3 regions of the Pseudalkalibacillus sp. NRS-1564 genome follow, and region 2 is predicted to be linked to each of the others. Evidence: riboswitches for the same ligand, from Rfam matches in the RefSeq annotation. Region 2 holds a riboswitch; each other region holds the start of a gene.

Region 1 (4,489 bases), on a different contig from region 2:
TTTTTCAAACGAGCGGAGAGAACATTTCCAAACGATTGTAGTCCCTGAACAAGGACAATAAGGAGAAATACCGTAACGTACATCACATCGACTTCATATCGCAAATGACCGTATCGATAAGCGAGATCACCAAGCCCACCTGCTCCAACGAGCCCAGCCATTGCCGTTGCCCCAATCAGTCCAATTGTCGCAATCGTTAATCCAAGAACGATCGATGAACGAGACTCCCTTACAAGAACATGCCAGATAATATGTCTGGTTTTTACCCCCATTGCTTCGTAGGCTTCTACTACTCCACGATCTACCTCAAGAAGAGCGGATTCCATCAACCTTGCGATATACGGCGCCGTAAAGACAACGAGCGGCACAATCACACCTTTTACTCCAATTGTTGTACCTGCAATCATTTTTGTAAAAGGTAAAATGAAAAACAGTAAAATGATAAATGGAATCGACCTGATCACGTTTATAGCCGCATTTAATATACGGAAAAGAACTTTATTTTCTAATGCTTTTTCAGGTCTAGTTAAAACAAGTAGCACACCAAGCGGCAGGCCAATCAATACTGAAATCAGTAGTGAGATCCCAACCATTTGAAATGTTTCAATAATCGCGTTCCAAATGTCTGCACCCCAAAGATCAATAAACTCCGATACCTTAGCTGACATGAGCTTCCACCTCCTGAACATAGCCTTCTACTACGACGCCACTTTCCTCTAAAAAGGCAACGGCCCGAGCCGTCTCTTCCGCTTCCCCATCTAAATGAACGACTAGCCTACCAAAAGGCTGATCCTTCAGTTGTGTAATGTTCCCTGCTAAAATGGACGGATACACGTCGAACTTCTTACTAACAAGCGCAAGAGCGGGACTACCTGATTTCTCCCCAATAAATGAAAGATTCACGATCTGACCACGCTCTTTCAATCGCGACACAAGTGATTCTGGAAGCTCATCCTGGAATAACGACTGAACAAATCGTTTGGCCGTCATTGTAGCAGGCTTACTAAAGATATCGATCACTCGTCCCTGTTCAATCACCTTCCCGTTCTCCATCACAGCCACTTCATGACATATTTTCTGGACAACGTGCATTTCATGCGTAATGAGTAAAATCGTGATTCCAAAATCACGATTGATTTGTTCCAATAAAGATAGGATTGATTCTGTCGTATCTGGGTCAAGGGCACTCGTTGCCTCATCGCATAGTAGCACTTCAGGTTCATGAGCAAGCGCACGGGCAATCGCCACACGCTGCTTCTGACCACCTGATAGCTGGGAAGGATAAGCATCCCGCTTATCCGATAACCCAACGATACCTAAATATTTATCAACTCGCACTTCAATCTCTTTTTTACGAAGACCCGTAAGCTTCAGCGGAATGGCAATGTTTTGATACACAGTGCCTGTTTTCAATAAATTAAAAGACTGAAAAATCATCCCGATGCGCTGTCTTGTTTTTTGAAGCTTTCCAGTAGACAAAGAAGTGAGCTCAATGTCATTGATAAATACCTTTCCATCTGTCGGTCGCTCCAGAAGATTCACCATTCGGACAAGCGTGCTCTTTCCAGCACCACTATAACCGATGACGCCATAGATGCTTCCTTTCTTAACTTCTATGGAAACATCATCAACCGCCTTCGTAATCGTCTCACCGCTTTTATACGTTTTCGTTATATTTTCTAATCGAATCATCGTGCTCACTCCTCTTTCGAATTACCAGGATGCAACTACAGAACCGTTAAATTCGTCCTGGATAAATTGCTTCACTTCATCTGATTGATAGTAGTTCACTAGCTTTTGAATACGTTCATCATCTTTGTTCTCTGTTTGTGTTGCAATCACGTTCACCCATGGGGAATCTTCTGGTTCCATTTCAAGCGAATCTTCTTTCGGTACGCGTCCACTTTCCATTGCAAAGTTCGTATTAATTGCTGCAATCGCAAGCTCACCAAGCTGTCTTGGAATTTGCGAAGCTTCTAATGGAACAAATTCGAGATTGTAAGGATTCTTCTCAATATCTTTGATCGTTGCTTTAACACCAACGCCATCTTTCAACTCAATAATGCCAGCTTGCTCAAACAACATTAGCGCTCTCGGTTCGCCTGTTGAATGGTTAGGCAACCCAACTTTGTCACCTTCTTGCAATTCATCAAGACTCTTATATTTGTCAGAATAAATTCCCATTGGAAAAGTAATCGTAGTTGCTACCTTGGAAAGATCGAGTCCTCTTTCTTTTACATAATCATTCAGATAAGGTTCATGCTGAAATACGTTCGCATCCAATTCCCCTTCATCAAGGGCTGTATTTGGCATCACATAATCATTAAACGCAATCACTTCAATTTCAAACCCGTCTTCCGCTGCGATTTCCTTCACCTTGTTCATCACATCTTCATGCGGACCAGCCGTTACCCCTACCTTCAGTGGGCCATCTTCTGAAACTCCAGAAGCCTCATTTCCAGAACAACCTGCCAAAAGAACTAAAATAAGTGCACCTAATAAATACAATGATTTCTTCATTTCTCAATCTCCTTTAAAATTCATATAGTAATGTAAAGCGTTTTAGCACTAAAATATAAAAGCGCAAAAGTACTTCGATCTGCTAAAATCCCCTCCCAATAAAAAAACTCCCTCTGTAAAGTACAGAGAGAGTTGTATCATTTCATCATTATCAGCAGCGCTGAACTCTCTCTCATCTTTCAAACGATTGCTCGTCTGCTGGAATTAGCACCTTTCTCACGAACTGAGATGGTTGCTGGGCGTCACAGGGCCAGTCCCTCTGCCACTCTTGATAAGAGTTTTCAATATTATTTAACTATTTTCAATAGTATAGTATCTTTCTCGAAGGGCGTCAAGGGAAGATCTCAAAAAGTGCCTGTCACCGCCCGCTATTTGTCGAAAGATTTCTTATTGTCTTCCTTCTAGATAATTGTCGAACCAGTTTCCTAGATGCTTAAGTCGTTCCACTCGTAGCTCTGGATAACCGCTTCGTGATAAATTATGATCAGAATCTGGGAATCTTACAAACATCGTTTCCTTCCCACGATGCTTTAAAGCCACATATAACTGTTCTCCTTGCTCTATAGGGCACCTGTAATCATTTTCGCTATGAAGAATTAAAAGTGGGGTTTCGATTTGGTCCACATACTTAAGCGGTGAATGATGCCATAGCTTAGCGGGGTTTTCACCTAAATCACTTCCAACTTCCCACTTTGTGAAAAAGTATCCGATGTCACTAACGCCATAGAAACTCTGCCAATTCGAAATGGAGCGCTGGGTAACCGCTGCTTTGAATCGATCGGTTTTCCCAACAATCCAGTTCGTCATAAAGCCACCGTAGCTTCCTCCCGTCACGAAAAGTTGAGCTTCATCAATAAAGGAATACTTATTCAACGCGTTATCAACACCCGCCATCAAATCCTCATAATCACCCCCACCATAATCTCCTCGGCAACCATTCACAAACTCTTGTCCATATCCCTGACTACCACGTGGATTCGTATAAAGGACAACATATCCTTTTGCTGCAAGAAGCTGAAATTCGTGCATAAATGAATTACCATACATCATATGTGGCCCACCGTGAATTTCAAGAATAAGGGGATGTTCCTGATCTTCCTTAAAATCCTTTGGCTTCATGAGCCAGCCCTGAATCTCCAAACCGTCTTTCCCAGCGTATGTAAACATTTCTGGTGTCGAGAGATCCAAGCATTCGAGAACGTCAGCATTTGATTGAGACAAACACAGTTCATTTACTCGATCTCCATGAAACGAAAGCGTATAAATATCGCCAATGTTAAGTGGATCACTAATCGCAACAGCCGCTTCATTCGCGCCTGGCAAATAGTGAAACGCGTAATGGTGCCTGTCACCACCCGCTATTTGTCGAACCGTGCAATCTTCTCCGACGAAATAAACACCAGTGTTTCCTTCTTTACTAGCAAGGAAATAGAGTCCATCTCCATTTTGGCTCCACATCGCACCAGGAGAAGCGCCGCCCCAGTGCATATCTGAAATCAATACATCCGAACACTCTAAATCAACCTCCTCTGTTAAACAAGTAAACTCTTTCTTCGCTATGTCAACAGTCCAGATTTTATTCAACGTAGCTCCTTTATGCTCAAAGTTATGCCCAATGAATGAGAGCTTCTTCCCATCTGGTGACCAGTTCGGTGTGCTAAAGCTCCCACCCTCACGATTTAACTGATCAGGCTCTGATCCTTCATTCAGACCCTGAATAAAGATGTCGGCTCGCATGTAGGACCCCTGTTCTTCATATCTATCTCTCACATATACAATGGATTGTCCATCCGGTGACCAGTTAGGGCTAGAATGATTAAATGGTGCATCTGTTAGCCATTCTATTCTCTTTTCACCTGAGGTTACCTCGATCAAGACAACTTGCAAATAGTTATTGTCAAGAAAACCACTGCCGTCTGCTTTATAGCGCAAGTCAGTCACAACGAGAGGCTTACGTCCTTCTTCTTTC
Region 2 (4,489 bases):
TGTACAATGACAGTAAATACTGTACCGATCACAACGCCTAACAGTGGGTTCGAGCTCATGCTTACTGTTAATTCTTGGAAAGCCTCAAGGCTACGAAGTGGTTTCATTCCCGTACTCATTAATTCAAGTCCAAAGAACAACGCACCAAATCCGAAGACGATTTGACCAGCGTAGTTAATTTTCTTGTTTTTAAAGAAGAAAATTAACAAAGAACCGATGGCTATAATTGGAAGTGCGTAATCTTTAATAGGAAAACCAATAATAAATGCTGTAACAGTTGTACCAATGTTCGCACCCATTACAACGCCAATTGCTTGCTTCAGAGTCATAAATCCTGCGTTAACAAGACCGACTGTTAAAACCGTTGTTCCTGAACTACTTTGTATGAGAATAGTTACAATGACCCCAGCGAGCACACCCATAAACGGGTTAGTCGTAAAACGATCGAGAATGTCTCTTAATCGATCACCTGCTGATCGTTGAAGGCCGTCTCCCATATACTTTAGTCCAAACAGGAAAATACCAAGACCTCCCACAAACTGAAAGATCATCTCCTGAACGTTGAGTTCCATCATTTCAACCCCTTGCACTTACGTTTTATTTTTTTCGACAATACTCAACAAAGTCCCTTGTCTATTATCTACATCGCTCCCCCCTTTGTAAAGAGTTAATATAGATTTGTAAAGATATTATGCTGAAAACAAATTTATTTCAATAAAGTTTCACCAAGAATACTGTTCCCTTCTCTCTATATAAGATAAACTGATTGGGTGGAGAAACGCTCCACATTTAGAAAGGAGATTATTAATTTGAACGTTTTTAAACAACTTTACTACAGCTTATTTTCCCCTAAGATGATGGCCAGATTCCGTTTTCAAAAGCTAGGCAAGCCAATATTGTACGTGTTTTTACTTATGTTCCTTTCTTCTGTGCCAGTAGGAATTATGACGGCTCTATCCTTTACAAACGCTTATGAGGATCTCAAAACACATATGTCAGATCTACCAGAATTCACTTTAGAGGACGGATCTTTAACAAGTGAACAGTCTGAACCGCTTATTCGACAAAATGATGAAAATACTTTTATTTTTGATGCGACAGACCAGACAAAGCCTGATGATGTTGATCAATATGATTCCGTTATCGCATTCCTAAAAGATCGTGTAATCGTTGTAGATAGCGGTGCTAGACAGGAGTTTAATTACAGTAACTTTAGTTCGATGACTTTCACGAAGCAAGATGTTAATGAGCTAAGTAATAATCTGGACAACCTGCTCCCTATCTTTATTCCGTTACTGATATTCGTTATCTATTTGTTTCAAACCGGCCTTAAGTTTATAGGAGTTACCGTACTAGCTACAATTGGACTACTATTGAGAAGTATTACCGGAAGAAAAGCTTCTTATAAACAACTTTGGGTCTTATCTGTTTATTCAGTAACAATTCCAACGCTCTTCTTTGCGATTATGGCACTCATTAAAACAGCAGTCCCTTTAGGATTCCTACTTTATTGGATTGTGGCCATCATGCTACTTTATCTTACGATTAAAGAAATCCCGTTACCAAAAAAACGTGTAACGAACGAGCGAGCAAATGATTCAACAGAAGAAAAATTTTGATAATTTACTCAAATCCCTTGCTTTTCACTTTAAAGTGATGTAGATTATGAAAAAAGCGACACAATAAAATTCCATATATTTTCAATTCTTATCAAGAGAAGCAGAGGGACTGGCCCTATGAAGCTTCAGCAACCACCAGATATTTTCTGGTAAGGTGCTAACTCCAGCAAGTTGATTTCAACTTGGAAGATAAGAAGAAGAGCAACCAAAGTCTTCTTCTTATAGAGGGCTTTTTTTATTGCCCTTATTCAATGAAAAGGAGATTGATTATGTCGAATAAACAGTTAGAAACACTACTTGTCCAATTAGGTAATCATTCAGATACTAAAACCGGTGCGGTAAATCCTCCAGTGTACTTCTCCACATCGTATAGCCATGAAGGCATCGGTCAATCCACCGGATTCGATTATTCAAGAACCAAAAACCCGACACGATCCATTTTAGAATCCGCTATATCAGAACTCGAACATGGTGATCAGGGATTTGCTTTTAGTTCCGGAATGGCTGCGATTCAAGCAATCCTTGCCATATTCAAAAGCGGCGACCATATTCTCGTCTCAGATGATTTGTATGGTGGGACTTATCGATTATTTGCCCACGCTGAAAAACATTATGGTATCTCCTTCACATATTTTGATACACAAAGAAATGAACAACTTTCATCACTCCTAACTCACCGTACAAAAGCCATTTTTGTTGAAAATCCATCTAATCCATTAATGAAATTAACAGATCTTGAAAAAATTGCACGGATAGCAGAAAACAGGGACCTATTATTTATTGTAGACAATACTTTGTTCACCCCTCTTCTACAAAACCCACTACTGCTTGGGGCGGATATCGTCGTGCATAGTGCCACTAAGTATTTAGGCGGTCATAATGATATTCTCGCAGGGCTTGTGGTTGCAAAAGGTGAGAATATTTGCGCTGAAATCCAACAATACCAAAACGGTGCAGGCGCTGTGCTTTCTCCTTTTGATTCCTGGTTATTAATGAGAGGCATGAAAACCTTGCCACTCAGAATGAAGCAGCATGAAGAGAATGCCAGAAAGGTAACTGAATTTTTAACAAATCATGAAGCAATAACAGACGTTTTTTATCCAGATAAAGGTGGGATGCTTTCTTTCAGATTGCGGTCCGAAGAATGGGTAGATCTCTTTCTTAGAAAATTAACACTTGTCACATTTGCTGAAAGTCTTGGAGGGGTAGAAAGCTTTATCACATATCCTTCAACGCAAACTCATGCTGAGATACCAGAAGACATCAGACTTGAAAAAGGGGTGTGCAATCGACTGCTACGTTTTTCTGTTGGGATTGAAAACATTGATGACTTAATACAGGACCTGAATCAAGCATTGTCCATTTTTAAAGAGGAGGTTGTTCAAATTGACAAATACTGATTATACATTTCAAACAAAACTTCTTCATAACGATCACAAATTTGATAAAGCTACGGGAGCTGTTAGCGTCCCTATCCAACAGGCTTCTACATTTCATCAGATGGATTTTGACCAACCTGGAAAATACGATTACAGTCGTTCAGGCAACCCCACTCGCGAAGCGCTTGAAGAAACAATTGCCAATCTTGAAGGTGGGGTTAAGGGATTTGCGTTTGCTTCTGGGATGGCCGCTATCGCCACCTCGTTTATGCTCCTTTCACAAAACGATCACGTTCTTATATCTGAAGACGTCTACGGTGGGACGTATCGCATGATTCATGACGTTCTCGGGAGATTTGGAATTAAACATACTTTTGTAGACATGACAGATTTAAATGAAGTGGCGAGAGGTATTCAATCCAATACTAAAGTAATCTATATCGAAACGCCTTCTAATCCTTTGCTGAAGGTAACTGACATTCAAGCCGTTGTTAAATTAGCTAAAGCGAATAATTGTTTAACATTTGTCGATAACACCTTTATGACACCTGCTCTACAACGTCCGTTAGACTTCGGAGCCGATATCGTATTGCATAGTGCTACGAAATTCATTTCAGGACATAGCGATGTCGTCGCTGGTCTTGCTGCCGTAAAAAGTGAGGAATTAGCGGAACAGCTTGCATTCCTGCAAAACTCGTTTGGATCGATTTTAAGCGCTCACGATTCCTGGTTAGTTCTCCGTGGCTTAAAAACATTGCATTGTCGGCTAGATCAATCGTCTAGATCTGCGTTTCGTCTTGCGCATGCTCTTACTAAAGAAAAGATGGTAGAAGAAGTCTTTTATCCAGGGCTTTCTTATCACCCTGGTCACTCCACTCATATTTATCAAGCCGCTGGTCCTGGTGCAGTTTTGTCCTTTCGGTTACCTGATGAAAATGCCGTGCGTCTATTCACAAAGCATGTTCAAATTCCTGTTTTCGCGGTAAGTCTTGGTGCCGTAGAATCAATTCTCTCCTATCCAGCTAGAATGTCACATGCTTCTATGCCTCCTATAGAACGAAGAAAACGAGGCATCACAGATGGATTATTGCGATTGTCTGTGGGACTTGAAAATCCTGATGATTTATTAAAAGATTTCAAAAATGGATTTGCAGCTATTAGAAAGCAATACTCCGCTTCCGAAGCGAGTGGTCAACTATGAGTTTCCTTAATAAATTAAAAAACAATATTCTAATCGGTGATGGCGCGATGGGAACACTTCTCTATTCATATGGGGTAGATCAATGTTTTGAAGAGTTAAACCTATCGCATCCAGAGCAAGTATTAAACATACACCGCGCATATGTAGAAGCAGGTTCAGACGTGATACAAACGAACACCTATGGAGCAAACTACAGTAAATTAGCGAGATATGGTCTTGAAGATCTTGTAAAAGAAATGAACACTGAAGCTGTTAAATTAGCTCGACAAGCAGCAAACAAAGCGACTTAT
Region 3 (4,489 bases), on a different contig from region 2:
ATACGGCTCGATTCCGTTATTTACTGAGCGACTATTTTAATGTAGATTCTAGAAATGTACATGGCTATATTCTCGGGGAACATGGTGATACTGAACTTCCTGTCTGGAGTCATGCTACAATCGGTAGTCGACCAATCATGTCTCTTATTAAAGATAAACCAGAGGCTAAAGAAGATCTTGATGCGCTTTTCGTCAATGTTCGCGATGCGGCTTATCATATCATTAATCGTAAGGGAGCAACATACTACGGTATCGCAATGGGCCTCGTACGGTTAACAAGAGCAATTATTCGAAATGAAAACTCTATTCTTACCATCTCTACGTTACTTGAAGGCGAATATGGTTTAGATGATTTGTATATTGGCGTACCCGCGATTGTAAATAACAACGGCATTCGTGAAATTATTGAACTTGACCTTGATCAAACCGAGCTAGACCAATTGCACCATTCTGCAAAAACGTTAAAAGAAGCGATGAAGCCAGTTTTCCAACATTAAAATAATTAAAAAAAGGTCCTCCGTCGTTTTGGCGGAGAACCTTTTTTTCTTTCTTATTCGTCTACTGGTACAACAGCGCCATCGTATTCTTCTTCAATAAAACTCTGAATTTCATCAGAATGAAGAACTTCTACTAACGCCTTGATCGCTTCATTGTCTTCGTCACCTTTGTTTACTGTAATCACATTCACATATGGTGAGTCTGAATCTTCAAGTGCGATGGCATCTTCTTGAGGATTAAGCCCTGCATCAATCGCATAGTTTGTATTGATCATCACTGCATCACCTTCACCTTGCTGGTAAATCTGCGGAAGCAGTGAAGCCTCAACATCTGTTTTGAAATCAATATTCTTAGGGTTTTCAGCAATATCTTCAACCGTTGCATCTGAAGCCTTTACGCCTTCTTTTAATGTGATAAGACCCTGTGCTTCAAGTAATGAGAGCATACGTCCATGGTCAGAAACAGAGTTACTCATTATGATCTGAGCACCATCAGGAAGCTCATCTAAGCTCTTGTAATCCTGTGAGTAAACACCGATTGGCTCGATATGAATGCCTCCAGCATTCACGAAGTCATAATTATCGTTTTCTTCCATTTGCAAGTCCATATAAGGAATTGTTTGGAAATAGTTTGCATCTAATTCACCATTTGCAAGCGTCTTATTAGGTAGAATATAATCCTGGAATGTTTTAATTTCAAGCTCTATTCCTTTTTCCTCTAACATCGGCTTAGCTTCTTCAAGAATTTCAGCATGGGGGATGTTTGAGGCACCTACTACGATTTTCTTCGAATCTTCACCGTCACCAGAACCTTCGCTGCTTCCGCCATTATTCCCACACGCAGCAAGCACTGCAAGAGCAAGAACTACGATTAGCGATAAAAACTTTTTCATCATAATCTCTCCTTTTCTCCTCATTATCTTTTGTCTATTACTCGTGTTGCAATGTCTCCACAAACCTGAAGAATCGCAACAATTACTAATATCAATACTGTTGCAACAAGTGTCACATCAGGATTATTCCTTTGGAAACCTTCAAGATAAGCTAGGTTTCCGAGACCCCCTGCGCCTACAACACCAGCCATAGCGGTGTAGCTTACAAGAGCTATCGCCGTCACAGTAATCCCTGAAATAAGGGCTGGCATTGCTTCTGGTAGAAGCACTTTAAAAATAATCGAACCATTGGATGCTCCCATTGACTGAGAAGCTTCAATGACCCCTTTATCTACTTCACGTAAAGCAATTTCAACCATCCTCGCATAAAATGGCGCTGCTCCTGCAATAAGGGCTGGAAGGGCAGCATTAGCACCTAGCATCGTCCCTATAATGTAAACCGAAAGAGGGATCAGCAAGATAATCAAAATGATAAATGGTATGGAGCGAAATAAGTTCACGACTCCGGCAATAATACTATTCACAAATTTGTTTTCCCATATGTTCCCTCTACCTGTTAGAAACAACAATAAACCAAGGAGGATTCCGAGAATAAACGTTGCCAGAACCGAAATTGCCGTCATGTACGCTGTTTGTAGAGTGGCTTCCCACATAGATTCCCACCTGACGTTAGGAAATAACGATTCAGTCATTCGTAATCACCTCCGCTTTAACACCTTGGGCCTGCACATAATTCAAGGCCTTTTCTACCACAGCTGGTTCCCCTTTAAGGAACACAGAAAGTTTTCCATAAGGACCATCCTGTGTATGAGAAATCTTCCCTTGAATAATGTTGACTTCCACATCAAATTCACGAATCAACTCTGTCACAAGTGGTGAACCTGTTTTTCCTTTCACAAAGGTAAACTGAACAAGTTCTCCATCCTGACTCGTTGCCAGATGTGCAATCGATTCCTTCATTTCTTCAGGCTCGCTTAGCTGATTAACAAAGTCTTTCGTAATCTCTTCCTGTGGATGGTGGAAAACTTCAAGGACAGAACCATTCTCCACTACTCGTCCATTCTCCATAACGGCTACACGATGGCAAATTTTGCGTATGACGTGCATTTCATGCGTGATGAGGACAATCGTTAGGCCAAGTTTCTGATTAATTTCAGTCAGAAGTTCTAGAATGCTATCCGTCGTTTTAGGATCTAAAGCAGAAGTAGCTTCATCACGAAGCAAAACCTTTGGATTGTTAGCAAGTGCTCTCGCAATACCCACTCGCTGCTTTTGTCCACCACTTAGCTGTGAAGGATAAGCTCCTTCCCTACCTTCGAGTCCAACAAGGTTAATTAATTCATCAACACGCTTCATTCTCTTTTCTTTCGGAACACCTGATATTTCAAGAGGAAAGGCGATGTTATCACGTACCGTTCTTGACCAGAGAATATTAAAATGCTGGAAAATCATACCGATTTCCTGTCTTGCTGCACGAAGATCTTTCCCATTAAGAGAAGATAGATTATTACCAGCTACTGTGACTGTCCCATCAGTAGGTCTCTCAAGAAGGTTAAGCATTCGAATTAGCGTACTTTTCCCAGCACCACTGTAGCCAATAACACCAAATATTTCGCCTTTTTTGACTTCAAGGTTAACATCCTTAACGGCTTCCACCTTCCCGGATTTCGAAAAGAAGGTCTTATTAATGCCTTTAAGCTCAATCACATGTCTCACATCCTTTATGCATTTGCATGATCAGCTACCTGAAAAAGGACTTCAGTCCCATGCCTTTGTTCTTTATTTCTGTGCACTTAGAAGCCTAATTCGCTTATCACTTTGTATAGTAAAGTAAAAAAATGCCCTTCTGCTTTGAGCAGAAAGGCATTTGATAAATCGATGTCTTCCTCTCATTTCTCAAAGCAATCGCTTTGCAGGAATTGGCACCTTTTCAAACGAGTCGTTTGACGGTTGCCGGGCTTCATAGGGCCAGTCCCTCCACCTCTCTGAATAAGAGATATATAGTTGTTATTACTTTACTGTGGTTAAGTGCTAAATGAATTCTAGCATGGTACTTTATGAGTGTCAATTACTGAGCAAAAAGTCGGAATAATCTAAAATATATACTTTGAATCCCATTAGAAAACCATCAGCTTATTCGCCTGATGGTTTTCGCTCGTTGAGAAAGTTGTTTATAAAGGGATATTTTCGCAAGATCCGCATTCCCTCCACTAACAACAACACCAATTCTCTTACCTTCTAAACGATTTGACTTGCATAAGACAGCAGCTATCGATGCAGCACCCGCACCTTCTACAAGCGTTTTGTGTCTCTCAAGCATAAAGACAATCGCTGCAGCAATTTCTACTTCTGACACGGTTAGCATATCATCAACAAGCTCTTCAATAATTGGAAAAGTTAATTTTCCAGCTTCTTTCACAGAAATACCGTCTGCAATCGATTTGACAGATTGAAGGACAAGAGGACCAGTACCTTTAAATCGATTCCATGTCGCAGATGCTTCAGAAGCCTGGACTCCGATGATTTTCACGTGAGGAAAGAACGACTTAATCGCCATCGCCATTCCAGCTAACAATCCTCCACCTCCAACAGGTACGAGAATCGTATCTAAGTCAGGACATTGTTGCATCATTTCGAGTGCAACCGTTCCCTGTCCTGCCATTACTTCAGGATCATCGAAAGCATGAACGAATGTGGCCCCTTTCTCAACACGCTCACGATCCGCTCCACTAAACGCTTCGTTATACGATTCTCCTTCAAGAACAACCTCTGCTCCATAAGATCGCGTCGCATCAATTTTGCTTGTCGGTGTATGGACGGGCATATAAATCTTAGCTTTAATTCCACGCTCTCTAGCAGAAAGCGCCACTCCCTGAGCATGGTTTCCAGCCGATGCAGCAACAATCCCTCGCGCTGCCTCAATATCCGTTAGCGACGCAACTTTGTTATAGGCACCTCGAAGTTTGAAGGAACCCGTTCGTTGAAGGTTTTCCATCTTCATGAAGACATCTTTATTTGTATAATCATTAAGCGTTGTCGACTGCTGAAGCGGGGTCCTGTGGACGGCTTCCAGCAAATTCTCCATTGCTTTTACGACAT

The links. A riboswitch is a leader RNA that binds a small molecule or an ion and turns the genes downstream of it on or off. The one in region 2 is predicted to bind S-adenosylmethionine.
Region 1: linked by a shared signal. The riboswitch ahead of ACIFPW_RS08080 (MetQ/NlpA family ABC transporter substrate-binding protein) and the one ahead of ACIFPW_RS11295 (methionine biosynthesis PLP-dependent protein) in region 2 are both predicted to bind S-adenosylmethionine.
Region 3: linked by a shared signal. The riboswitch ahead of ACIFPW_RS20765 (methionine ABC transporter ATP-binding protein) and the one ahead of ACIFPW_RS11295 (methionine biosynthesis PLP-dependent protein) in region 2 are both predicted to bind S-adenosylmethionine.

Annotation. Positions count from the first base shown of each region.
Region 1 covers NZ_JBITPM010000015.1:122,182-126,670, reverse strand. The annotation lists gene ACIFPW_RS08090 (methionine ABC transporter permease) at 1-668, opposite strand, end outside; gene ACIFPW_RS08085 (methionine ABC transporter ATP-binding protein) at 658-1,692, opposite strand; gene ACIFPW_RS08080 (MetQ/NlpA family ABC transporter substrate-binding protein) at 1,714-2,520, opposite strand; SAM riboswitch class I at 2,690-2,798, opposite strand; gene ACIFPW_RS08075 (prolyl oligopeptidase family serine peptidase) at 2,908-4,489, opposite strand, start outside.
Region 2 covers NZ_JBITPM010000019.1:257,159-261,647, reverse strand. The annotation lists gene ACIFPW_RS11305 (Na/Pi cotransporter family protein) at 1-572, opposite strand, end outside; gene ACIFPW_RS11300 (DUF1189 domain-containing protein) at 810-1,619, shown strand; SAM riboswitch class I at 1,705-1,815, shown strand; gene ACIFPW_RS11295 (methionine biosynthesis PLP-dependent protein) at 1,889-3,019, shown strand; gene metC (cystathionine beta-lyase) at 3,006-4,199, shown strand; gene ACIFPW_RS11285 (bifunctional homocysteine S-methyltransferase/methylenetetrahydrofolate reductase) at 4,196-4,489, shown strand, end outside.
Region 3 covers NZ_JBITPM010000047.1:13,572-18,060, reverse strand. The annotation lists gene ACIFPW_RS20780 (L-lactate dehydrogenase) at 1-497, shown strand, start outside; gene ACIFPW_RS20775 (MetQ/NlpA family ABC transporter substrate-binding protein) at 551-1,390, opposite strand; gene ACIFPW_RS20770 (methionine ABC transporter permease) at 1,414-2,082, opposite strand; gene ACIFPW_RS20765 (methionine ABC transporter ATP-binding protein) at 2,075-3,097, opposite strand; SAM riboswitch class I at 3,277-3,386, opposite strand; gene ilvA (threonine ammonia-lyase) at 3,519-4,489, opposite strand, start outside.